2 regions of the Paenibacillus sp. N22P23 genome follow, and region 2 is predicted to be linked to the other one. Evidence: predicted binding sites of a transcription regulator. Region 2 holds the regulator's gene; the other holds the start of a gene.
What was found. Region 2 encodes Rex, which represses fermentation and respiration genes when NADH is low (regulators of the CRP and FNR family bind a similar motif). Its sites were predicted from a motif close to TTGTGAAATATTTCACAA; they were not measured.
Positions count from the first base shown of each region.

Region 1: the regulator Rex is predicted to act here: its motif matches at 3,210-3,227, upstream of nadA (quinolinate synthase NadA).

Region 1 covers NZ_JBXENT010000015.1:17,926-23,143, reverse strand. The annotation lists gene tilS (tRNA lysidine(34) synthetase TilS) at 1-163, shown strand, start outside; gene hpt (hypoxanthine phosphoribosyltransferase) at 216-755, shown strand; gene ftsH (ATP-dependent zinc metalloprotease FtsH) at 861-2,876, shown strand; gene nadA (quinolinate synthase NadA) at 3,255-4,193, shown strand; gene nadB (L-aspartate oxidase) at 4,235-5,218, shown strand, end outside.
Region 2 covers NZ_JBXENT010000001.1:460,176-465,393, forward strand. The annotation lists gene dinG (ATP-dependent DNA helicase DinG) at 1-1,979, shown strand, start outside; gene AC506A_RS02325 (redox-sensing transcriptional repressor Rex) at 1,976-2,632, shown strand; gene AC506A_RS02330 (amidohydrolase) at 2,613-3,914, shown strand; gene AC506A_RS02335 (cell wall elongation regulator TseB-like domain-containing protein) at 3,914-4,435, shown strand; gene AC506A_RS02340 (hypothetical protein) at 4,581-5,117, shown strand; gene AC506A_RS02345 (AAA family ATPase) at 5,110-5,218, shown strand, end outside.

The DNA of each region.
Region 1 (5,218 bases), on a different contig from region 2:
TCGTGAGGTGCTGCCGATCGTTGTCGACGCCAACGGAACCGTGCTTTGGATCCCGGGCATTCGAAGATCAAGACATGCTCAGGTGATGGATTCGACGAGCCGTGTTATCAGCATGATGATGCGGGTAAACCTCGACGCTTCCGCACTGAACCAACTTGAATAAGATGCACTGATCCATTCATAGTATAGGCAAGAACCATTTAGGAGGGCCCGTGTTGCTGAACGACATTCAAGAAGTACTTTACGACGCAGACCAAATTCAGCAGAAAGTGAAAGAGCTAGGCGATACCATTAGCCGCGAATTCGAGGGGCGAAATCCGCTCGTCATCTGCGTACTTAAAGGCGCTTTTATTTTTATGGCTGACTTGGTTAAGACCATCACGATCCCGGTCGAACTCGACTTTATGGCGGTGTCCAGCTATGGACAATCGACCAAAACAAGCGGTGTAGTGAAAATTATCAAGGACCTTGACACGTCGGTGCAAGGCCGAGACGTACTCATTGTTGAAGATATCATCGACAGTGGACTTACGCTCAGCTACCTCATCGATGTGCTGGAGCGCCGCAACGCCAAGTCCATCACGCTTGTTACGCTGTTTGATAAGCCGACAGGCCGCAAGGTGGAGTTGGAAGCGGACTATAAAGGATTTGTACTGCCGGACGCTTTTGTCGTTGGGTATGGGCTTGATTATGCGGAGAAATACCGCAACTTGCCGATTATCGGCATTTTGAAGCCTGAAGTTTACGAGAAGTAAGGTTTGAGACAGTCCATGCAATCAGCCATGTATCGAAGGCTCCCGATCACGGGGGCTTATCGTGCAAGGTCATCTTATTTTTTGCGTCTTGAGAGGAGGTAGGGGATGAATCGGATCATCCGTAATACTGGCTTTTATTTGATTATTTTTTTGGTGACCGTCGGGATCTTCCAATTTATCAGCAGCCAAAATGACTCCACCACTGAAATCCGTTACGATCAATTTAGGCAGGAGCTGGGCAGTGACAACGTGAAGCAAATTGAGCTTCAGTTCGACGGCTACTCTTACTTGATTACCGGTGAGTACAAGAACAAACCGGAAAGTTCGGATTCAGCCCAATTCTACACTCATGCCAGCGTTGAGGAGTTTGTCGTTAAAGAAATTAACGACGCGCAGCTAAAAAACAAATTCGCAATGGAAGTTAAGCCGATGGAAGGACAGAGCATTTGGCTCACCTTCTTGACCTCCATCATTCCATTCGTGATCATCTTTATTTTGTTCTTCTTCCTGATCAATCAGGCGCAAGGCGGCGGCGGCAAAGTGATGAACTTTGGCAAGAGCCGTGCCAGATTGTATAACGAAGAGAAGAAGCGCGTAACATTCGAGGATGTGGCAGGCGCCGACGAGGAGAAACAAGAACTTGTCGAGGTTGTCGAATTCTTGAAGGATCCGCGCAAATTCGCAGCCGTAGGCGCTCGTATTCCGAAAGGGGTACTGCTCGTCGGCCCTCCGGGTACTGGTAAAACGTTGCTTGCTCGCGCAGTTGCAGGCGAAGCAGGCGTACCGTTCTTCAGCATATCCGGTTCGGACTTCGTTGAAATGTTCGTCGGTGTCGGTGCTTCCCGTGTTCGTGACTTGTTCGAGAATGCGAAGAAGAATGCACCATGTATTATCTTTATCGATGAAATCGATGCCGTTGGACGTCAGCGCGGTGCCGGTCTCGGCGGCGGGCATGATGAGCGCGAACAAACGCTCAATCAGCTCCTCGTTGAAATGGACGGCTTCGGAGCTAACGAAGGCATCATTATCGTGGCGGCAACCAACCGTCCGGATATTCTTGACCCTGCCCTTCTTCGTCCAGGTCGTTTTGACCGTCAAATTACGGTTGACCGTCCGGATGTGAAAGGCCGTGAAGCAGTACTGAAAGTGCATGCGCGCAATAAGCCGCTTAACAAAGACGTCAAACTCGATGTTATCGCGAAGCGCACAACAGGCTTTACCGGTGCGGATCTAGAGAACCTGCTTAACGAAGCAGCGCTTCTGGCCGCTCGCCGCAACAAGAAAGAAATCGCAATGTCCGAAGTGGACGAAGCGATTGACCGCGTTATCGTCGGTACAGAGAAACGCAGCCGCGTCATCAGTGACCGTGAGAAGCGGATCGTTGCCTATCATGAAGCGGGCCATACGATTGCAGGCTATTTCCTCGAGCATGCGGATCAGGTTCACAAAGTAACGATTATCCCGCGCGGACGCGCAGGCGGCTATGTCATCATGCTTCCAAAAGATGGCGACCGCATGCTGACAACGAAGCAGGAATTGCTCGATAAAGTAACGGGATTGCTTGCCGGCCGCGTAGCCGAAGAGATCTACATCGGCGAAATCGGCACTGGCGCATACAGTGATTTCAAATCAGCGACGAGCATTGTTCGTGCGATGATTATGGAATACGGGATGAGCGACAAGCTCGGACCGATGCAATTCGGCAGCAGCTCGCAAAGCCAAGTTTTCTTGGGCCGTGACATTGGACATGAGCAGAACTACTCCGATGCCATCGCTTATGAAATTGACCAAGAGATGCAGAGCTTCATTCAAGACTGCTATGCTCGTGCGAAACAGCTTCTTACGGAGAAGAGCAAAGAAATGCATCTCATTGCACAAACGCTCCTTACCGAAGAAACGTTGGAGATTGAGCAAATCAAGCGTCTGATCGAAGGCGGATCTGCAGTAGATGGCGAGGGCGAAAGCAGTACAGTAGTTTCCTCCGAGCCAAAAGCAGAGCCGATTATCGATACGATTGGCGGCGTGAAGGTTCGTATCGGTTCGAAGGAGCCAGGCGAATTGACACCTCCAATTGATCCAGACAGCGGTAACGAAGACGACGACGGTACACCGAAGTCCTAATGAATAGAAGTTGATAGTCCTCAAAGGCTGTCCGGTCGCAGGCAACTGCACGGGCAGCCTTTTTTGCGAAAATGACGCTTTAGCGCTATAGAGGGAGGACGAGTAAGCCTGCGGGCTTGGTAACTTCCTTACATGCGTAAACCTTCCGTAGATCGGTTAAAACGGCCTCTTTTGTCTGTTGACAGCTTACACGACCTTGTGTAAATTTAAGGTTAATCCCTTGTAAAGGCTCTTGCGAATCAAGCAGCTTGCGACGTGGGCATGATAAGGATTATGAAATACACAGCGGAATAACAGCATTTTCGATAAATCATGGTGAACGAACAGCCAAGTTTGTGCATCAGTTCACAAAGTTAGTGAAAAGAGGGGAATTTAGCTATGGAAGCATTGGCTCTCGAAAGGAAAGCGGAACAAAACCGTGAACTACGGGAACGATTGTTGCAATTGAAGAAAGAGCGTAACGCCATTATACTTGCGCATTATTATCAGCGTGATGAAATTCAAGAAGTGGCCGATTTCCGTGGAGACTCCTTCCTGCTTGCGCAGAAGGCAGCGGAAACGGATGCAGATGTAATCGTGTTTTGCGGTGTTCATTTTATGGGCGAAAGCGCTAAAATTCTGGCGCCGAACAAGACCGTTATCATTCCCGATGAGCGTGCCGGCTGTCCAATGGCTGACATGGTAAACGTCGATGGCTTGCGGAAGCTGAAAGCACAGCATCCGAATGCGAAAGTCGTCACCTATATCAACTCTTCCGCCGAAATCAAAGCGGAAACCGATATTTGCTGTACCTCTGCTAATGCCGTGCGTGTCGTGAATTCGGTCGATTCAGACGAAATTATTTGGGTGCCGGACAAGAACCTTGGTCATTATGTGCAGCAGAAGACGGACAAAAAAATGATCATCTGGGAAGGCTACTGCAACACGCATGACATGCTGACCGTCAAAGATGTTGAAGAAATGAAAGCGAAATATCCAAACGCACAGTTCGTCGTTCATCCTGAATGCCGTCCTGAAGTGGTAGAGCTTGGCGATTTCGTTGGCAGTACAACCGCCATTATAAAATATTGTAAAGAATCGGATTGCCAAGAATTTATCGTCGGAACAGAAGATGGAACAGGGTATCAGCTTCGTCTGGACAGCCCGAACAAAACCTTCCACTTTGCAACGAAGTACTTGGTTTGTCCGAACATGAAAGTAAACAACCTAAAGAAGCTCGTTAAATGTCTGGAAACAATGCAGCCGCAAATTTACGTGCCAGAGCAGGTTGCCAATCAAGCCCGTCTATCCCTGGAGCGCATGTTACAAGTGAAGTAGCATGCGCTACTCTCTTTCCATGAGAAAGGAAAGTTGCACTTATGATTCCACGTTATCTCGTTGATGTTGAACTCGAAGGGCTGCCAGTCATTCATAAAGATGTCATTGTTATCGGGGCCGGCATTGCCGGTCTTTTTACCGCGATTAAAGCCAGTGAGACGAATGATGTGCTCATGATTACGAAGAAGTCGCTTATGGACAGCAATACGCGTTATGCGCAAGGCGGCATTGCGGCCGTTATTTCCGAGGATGACTCCCCGGCCTATCATCGTCAGGATACGCTTATTGCCGGTGCCGGACTTTGTTCGCATGAAGCCGTCGATGTACTCGTGCATGAAGGCACGAAAGGCGTAGAGGATTTGGTCCGCATGGGCACACAGTTTGACCAAGAGAACGGCGAGTTTGCGCTCACCAAGGAAGGTGCGCACAGTCAGCGCCGTATTTTGCATGCCAATGGAGATGCAACCGGCTTCGAAATCGTTCGTGCATTGTCGGAGAAAGCGATTGCGAATCCGCGCATTGAAGTCTGGGATGATCATTTTGTCATCGATCTGATTACGGATGACGGTGTTTGCGTGGGCGCACTGGTGCAGAAGCCGGATGGACAGCGATTGTTCGTGCGCGGCAAAGCAACCATTCTCTGCTCTGGCGGAGCAGGGCAGCTATATCGTTATACGACGAATCCTGAAGTGGCTACCGGAGACGGAATTGCAATGGCTTATCGTGCAGGTGCATACATACAAGATGTGGAGTTTATTCAATTTCATCCAACATCGCTCTGTTACCCGGGCGCGCCTCGTTTTCTGATTTCGGAAGCGGTTCGCGGCGAGGGTGCGGTGCTTCGGAACATTCGCGGTGAGCGGTTTATGGAGAAATACCATGAGCAGCTTGAGCTGGCTCCGCGCGATGTCGTTGCCCGAGCGATTGTGAGCGAGATGGAAGCGACCAAGTCCACCTTTGTTTATATTGATGTGACACATGAATCAGCGGATATGGTGAGACACCGGTTTCCGAATATTTATGAG
Region 2 (5,218 bases):
TCCAGCACAATAAGAAGATAGTCGTCAGTACGCATACGATCAACCTGCAGGAACAACTGCGTGCGCGCGATCTGCCGCTGCTGCAGGCTGTCATGCCTTATCCATTCCGAGCCGCCGTCTTTAAAGGACGCGGCAATTATTTATGTTTACGCAAGTTTGAAGGTAAAGTAAATATGCGTGATTTCGCTTCACCGGCCGAGGACAGAATTACGGCTTCGCAGATGGTCGTATGGCTCAGCGAATCGAATCATGGTGATCAAGAAGAATTGAATTTCGGTAATCGCGGTGCTGATTTCTGGGGGACGGTTGCCAGTGATACGGACTCCTGTCTCAATCGTGCATGTCCTTGGTTCAAACGCTGCTACTATCACAGGGCGAAGCAGGAAGCGAATATTGCGGATGTCGTCATTACGAATCACTCGATGCTCTTCACTGACATTCGAGCCGATCACCGCTTGCTTCCGGGTTATGAGCATCTTATCCTCGATGAGGCCCATCATTTGGAAGAAGTCGCAGGCAAACATCTAGGCACACAGGTTTCCTACTATTCCGTTCAGCACCCGGTGATCAGACTCTGCAAAGATGCACGCAATGGTCAATTGATTGCACTCAAGAGCAGGCTGGCGAATGAGAATGTCGAGAAAACCCAGAAATGGCGCGAAGAAATTGATGAAGTTGTTCCCGTATTCGGCGACTTGCGTGATGAATGGGATCGTTTATTTGAAATGCTGTACACCTTGATGGGAAACAGTGCTTCCGGTACGAAGAGCTCAGGAGACGCCACAAGCGGCGAGACCGGACAGTTCGTACTCAGACTCCGCAGCGCTAAGCTGCCGGACTATTGGTCGGATGCACAGCTCATTGAGGAAGCGATTAACGGCTACTTAAGCCAAATCATTCGTCCGCTCGATAAAGTGTTTGCTGCCATCAAAGAAGAGATCGACGATCCTGGCATTGCCGCGCTGGTGACGGATTTAAGCGGCACGATCAAAGATCTGTCAAGGGCAAGAGATGATCTGCGTCAGTTTATGAAGGCGGATAAGACAGATACGGTATACTGGCTTGAAGCAAACAGCAATTCAAGAGCGAAATCGATTCAGCTGTATGCTGTACCTGCAGATGTGAGCAGCCAGCTGCGAACTTATTTCTTCGATATTAAGAAAAGCGTCATTCTCACTTCAGCGACCTTATCCGTTCAGAAATCATTTCAATATGCTTGTGAACAGCTTGGTCTAACACAAGATGAGGAGCAGGGAAGACTCAAGACGGTTCAATTGCCGTCTCCATTTAATTACAGAGAGCAAGCGCTGGTCATTATTCCGCGTAACTTTCCTGTATTGAAAGGTGCGGCCGGCGATCCACAATTTAATGATATGCTGGTGAAGTCACTGACAGAGGCAGCTATTGAGACAAAAGGACGTATGCTCGTTCTCTTCACGTCTTACAGGATGCTGAAGCAGGTCTATGATCCGCTCAAGGAAGCGCTAGCGCCGACCGGTATTCACGTTCTCGGACAGGGGATCGACAGCAGTAATCGCAGCAAGCTGACCAGAAGATTTCAACAGCAGCAAGCATCTGTTCTGCTCGGAACAAGCAGCTTCTGGGAAGGCGTAGATATACCCGGAGATGCGCTGACATGTCTTGCTATCGTTAGACTTCCTTTCCAGCCGCCTAACCATCCACTTGTAGAAGCGAAGTCAGAATTGCTGCAGGAGCAGAAGCAGAACCCGTTTATGAAGCTTTCCATCCCGCAAGCGGTTATTCGCTTCAAGCAGGGCTTTGGCCGCCTTGTACGGACTGCTAAGGACCGCGGCATCGTTCTTATCTACGATACTAGAGTGATTGATACGTATTATGGAAAATACTTCCTGTATTCCTTGCCGGGGCCGAAGATCGAACATATGCATTTGGAGCAAATTGTACCGCGCATACGCGAATGGCTTGCGCCAAGTCCAAGTGAAGAAGAGGTGGAGAAATGAAGCCGATGAAAATATCCGAGGCGGTCGTTCGCAGACTACCGGTTTATCTGCAGGTCTTGAACGATCTGAACATGCGGGATGTCCAGACGGTTTCATCGCAAGAGCTTGGGAACAAGCTGGATCTGAATCCGGCCCAAATCCGTAAAGATCTCGCTTATTTTGGTGATTTTGGTCGAAAAGGGATCGGTTATGACGTCACTTATCTCATCGAGAAGATCCGTCAAATCCTAAAGCTGGACCAGCCGCTGAATGTAGGGCTGGTCGGTGCCGGTAATTTAGGCCGAGCGCTGTGCAACTATAATACGTATCTGAAGGATAATATGAAGATTACAGCCGTATTCGACGTTCATCCATCTATGGTTGGCGCCTCCATTAACGGGTTGACGGTATTGCCGATGGATAAATTGAAGGAAACGGTAGCGGAGTGCAATATCCGCATTGGAATCATTACAGTACCTGCAATTGAAGCGCAAAATGTTGCAGATAAATTCGTGGAAGCAGGCGTGGACGGGATCTTGAATTTTGCCCCAACGATTCTAAGGGTACAGGAGCATGTGCGCATCCACTATGCGAATTTCACCACTGAACTGCTGAGCTTAGCGTATTACTTGGACGAAGAAGGGGACGACGAGAATGAAACGGTTGTGGATTGAGAACGGCACTTTTGTCACGATGGACGAACAGCGTCCCGTATTAAAAGGGCATATGGTTGTGGAAGGCGATACGATTCTATATTTGGATGAACTAGCGCCGGATCCTGCTCCTGCAGGGGCTGAACGTTTAGATGGCCAAGGGCTTGTGTTCATGCCTGGTTTAATTAATACCCACGGACATGCTGCGATGTCGTTGCTTCGCGGTTATTCCGACGATGAAGCGCTGCAAGTATGGCTGGAGCAGAAGATGTGGCCAATGGAAGGCAAATACACGGATGAAGATGCACGCTGGGGAACAGCGCTCGCCGTAGCTGAGATGCTGAAATCCGGAACGACGACTTTCGTCGACATGTATGATCGGATGCACATCGTAGCTGAGGTTGTAGAGCAATCCGGCATGAGGGGTCTGCTGACTCGCGGTGTAATCGGACTTTGCCCGCCGGATGTGCAAACAGCAAAGCTGGATGAAGCCAAGCAATTTGCTCAAGAGTGGAACGGAAGAGCAAACGGTCGTATTCGTACGATGCTTTCACCGCATGCTCCGTACACATGCCCACCGGATTATATCGCTCGTATCGTAGAGGCTGCGAATGAACTTGATCTGCCGCTGCATACGCATATGTCGGAAACGGCTGCGGAAGTACAATTCAATGTCAATGATTATGGCTGCCGTCCTGTCGAGCATCTGGACAAGCTCGGTTTCTTCTCTCGCCCGGCTTTGGTCGCGCATGCGGTTCATTTGACGGATGAAGAGATCGCGCTGCTTGCCGAGCGCGGCGTCAGCGTCTCCCATAACCCAGCAAGCAACCTGAAGCTTGCAAGCGGCATTGCCCGTGTGCCGGATATGCTGAAAGCCGGCGTAACCGTATCGCTTGGCACTGACAGTGCGGCGAGCAATAATAATTTGGATCTGTTTGATGAAATTCGTTTGGCTGCCCTTATCCACAAAGGTATCTCAGGCGATCCAACTGCAGTTCCGGCTTGGGAAGCACTCAAGCTTGGCACCGTATATGGTGCACGTGCGATCTGGCAGGAAGAACGGCTAGGTATGCTCAAACCGGGCATGAAGGCTGATTTCATCGCCTTGAATATCGAACAGCCGCATTTCTATCCGCAGACTGAAATTGTCTCGCATCTGGTGTATTCCGGATCAGGGCGCGACGTCGTGCATGTATGGGTAGATGGTGTTCAAGTGGTTAAGCAAAGCGAATGTGTCTTCCTGGATGAAGCGCAAATTCGCGCTGAGGCGCAGCGCTGCTTTGAAAGGCTGCTCTCGAGCTAATGCGTGCGAATCGACGCAAAAGACCGCCGGTATTGACAGCAGGCCGATGGATTGCGCTTAGTGCGACCTTGATCATTCTGATCTTGATTGCGCTCAACTGGTACTATCGGTCTGTGCAGTCTCCTGTTTGGAAAGAAGAACAAGCTGCAGAAGCCGAGGCTAAGGATCGAGGCAGTCTCAGCAGTGTGGACAGTTCTTATCATTATGTTTGGGATGAACCGGTCTGGATTGTGAAAGGGAAAGACCATAACGGTGACATTACATATGTATGGTTGAAGCAAAATGAGTCCATTACGCTTCGTGCAGATGAAGGCATCGCGAAAACAGAGATCAAGGAACGGTTTCTACTTGGGAAGCCGGACGCCGCCATCTCCCATTTGAAGCTCGGATTATTCGGAGGTGAGCCGGTGTGGGAAGTATTTTATTCCCGTAATCAAGCCGGTGTAACGAATCATTATTATGAGTTTTATCGTTTCCGTGATGGCGTGTTTCTGATTACGTATAAGCTGCCTGCCAGGTAAAAAGCAAATGACATGAAGTAAGTTCGACCAGAGTTCCCTTTTATTACACGCCCTCTGCATCAGCAGGTTGTGATATACTTTCGTATAGCAGCAAGTGATAGACGAAAGTGCAGCGCAAATTGTTCGATGAAGGGGGCTTTTTGCTATGAAAATACGTTTGCTTCCAGCCATTCTAACTGCTGTGATTTCCGCCGGCTTGTTAGTTGGCGGCTGGTATATACACCGTAATGTGGCGACGATAGGGCCACTGGAACGAATTGTTGCCGAAACACCTGGCGTCATAGAAGGCGAGCCGGTAATTGACCGCAGCTCGGTTACGATAGATTTAAAGCTGGACCGTGATGCGAATCTGCGGGACGTTTACGATACGATTGCAACGAAAGGCGATAACATGATCGGAAATCGTGAGCTTAAGCTTGATATCCGAACTGAAAATACGTCAAAACAGCTGGATGATGTTTGGTCATCGATGCTCTTCGATATTGCGCAGGCTATGGAGCATCGCAATTATGCGGATATTCCGGCAACCTTGAAGCAAGTCCAGAACAAGTACGCCGGTGTTACGGCTGTATCCGAAATGGATGATAGTAATGTATATATTACGTTAAAAGACAGCAAATCCGAGAAGTATATCGTCTTGCCTCGTACGCCAATTACGTTGGGAGCGTGGCCGAATGCTTAAGTATGGGAAAGAAATGGCGATCGGCTTCGTGCCGGTCTTTATCTTATTTTTACAGTTTTATGTAGGTGTAAACACCATTCCACTCGTATTCCTTGCTGGTA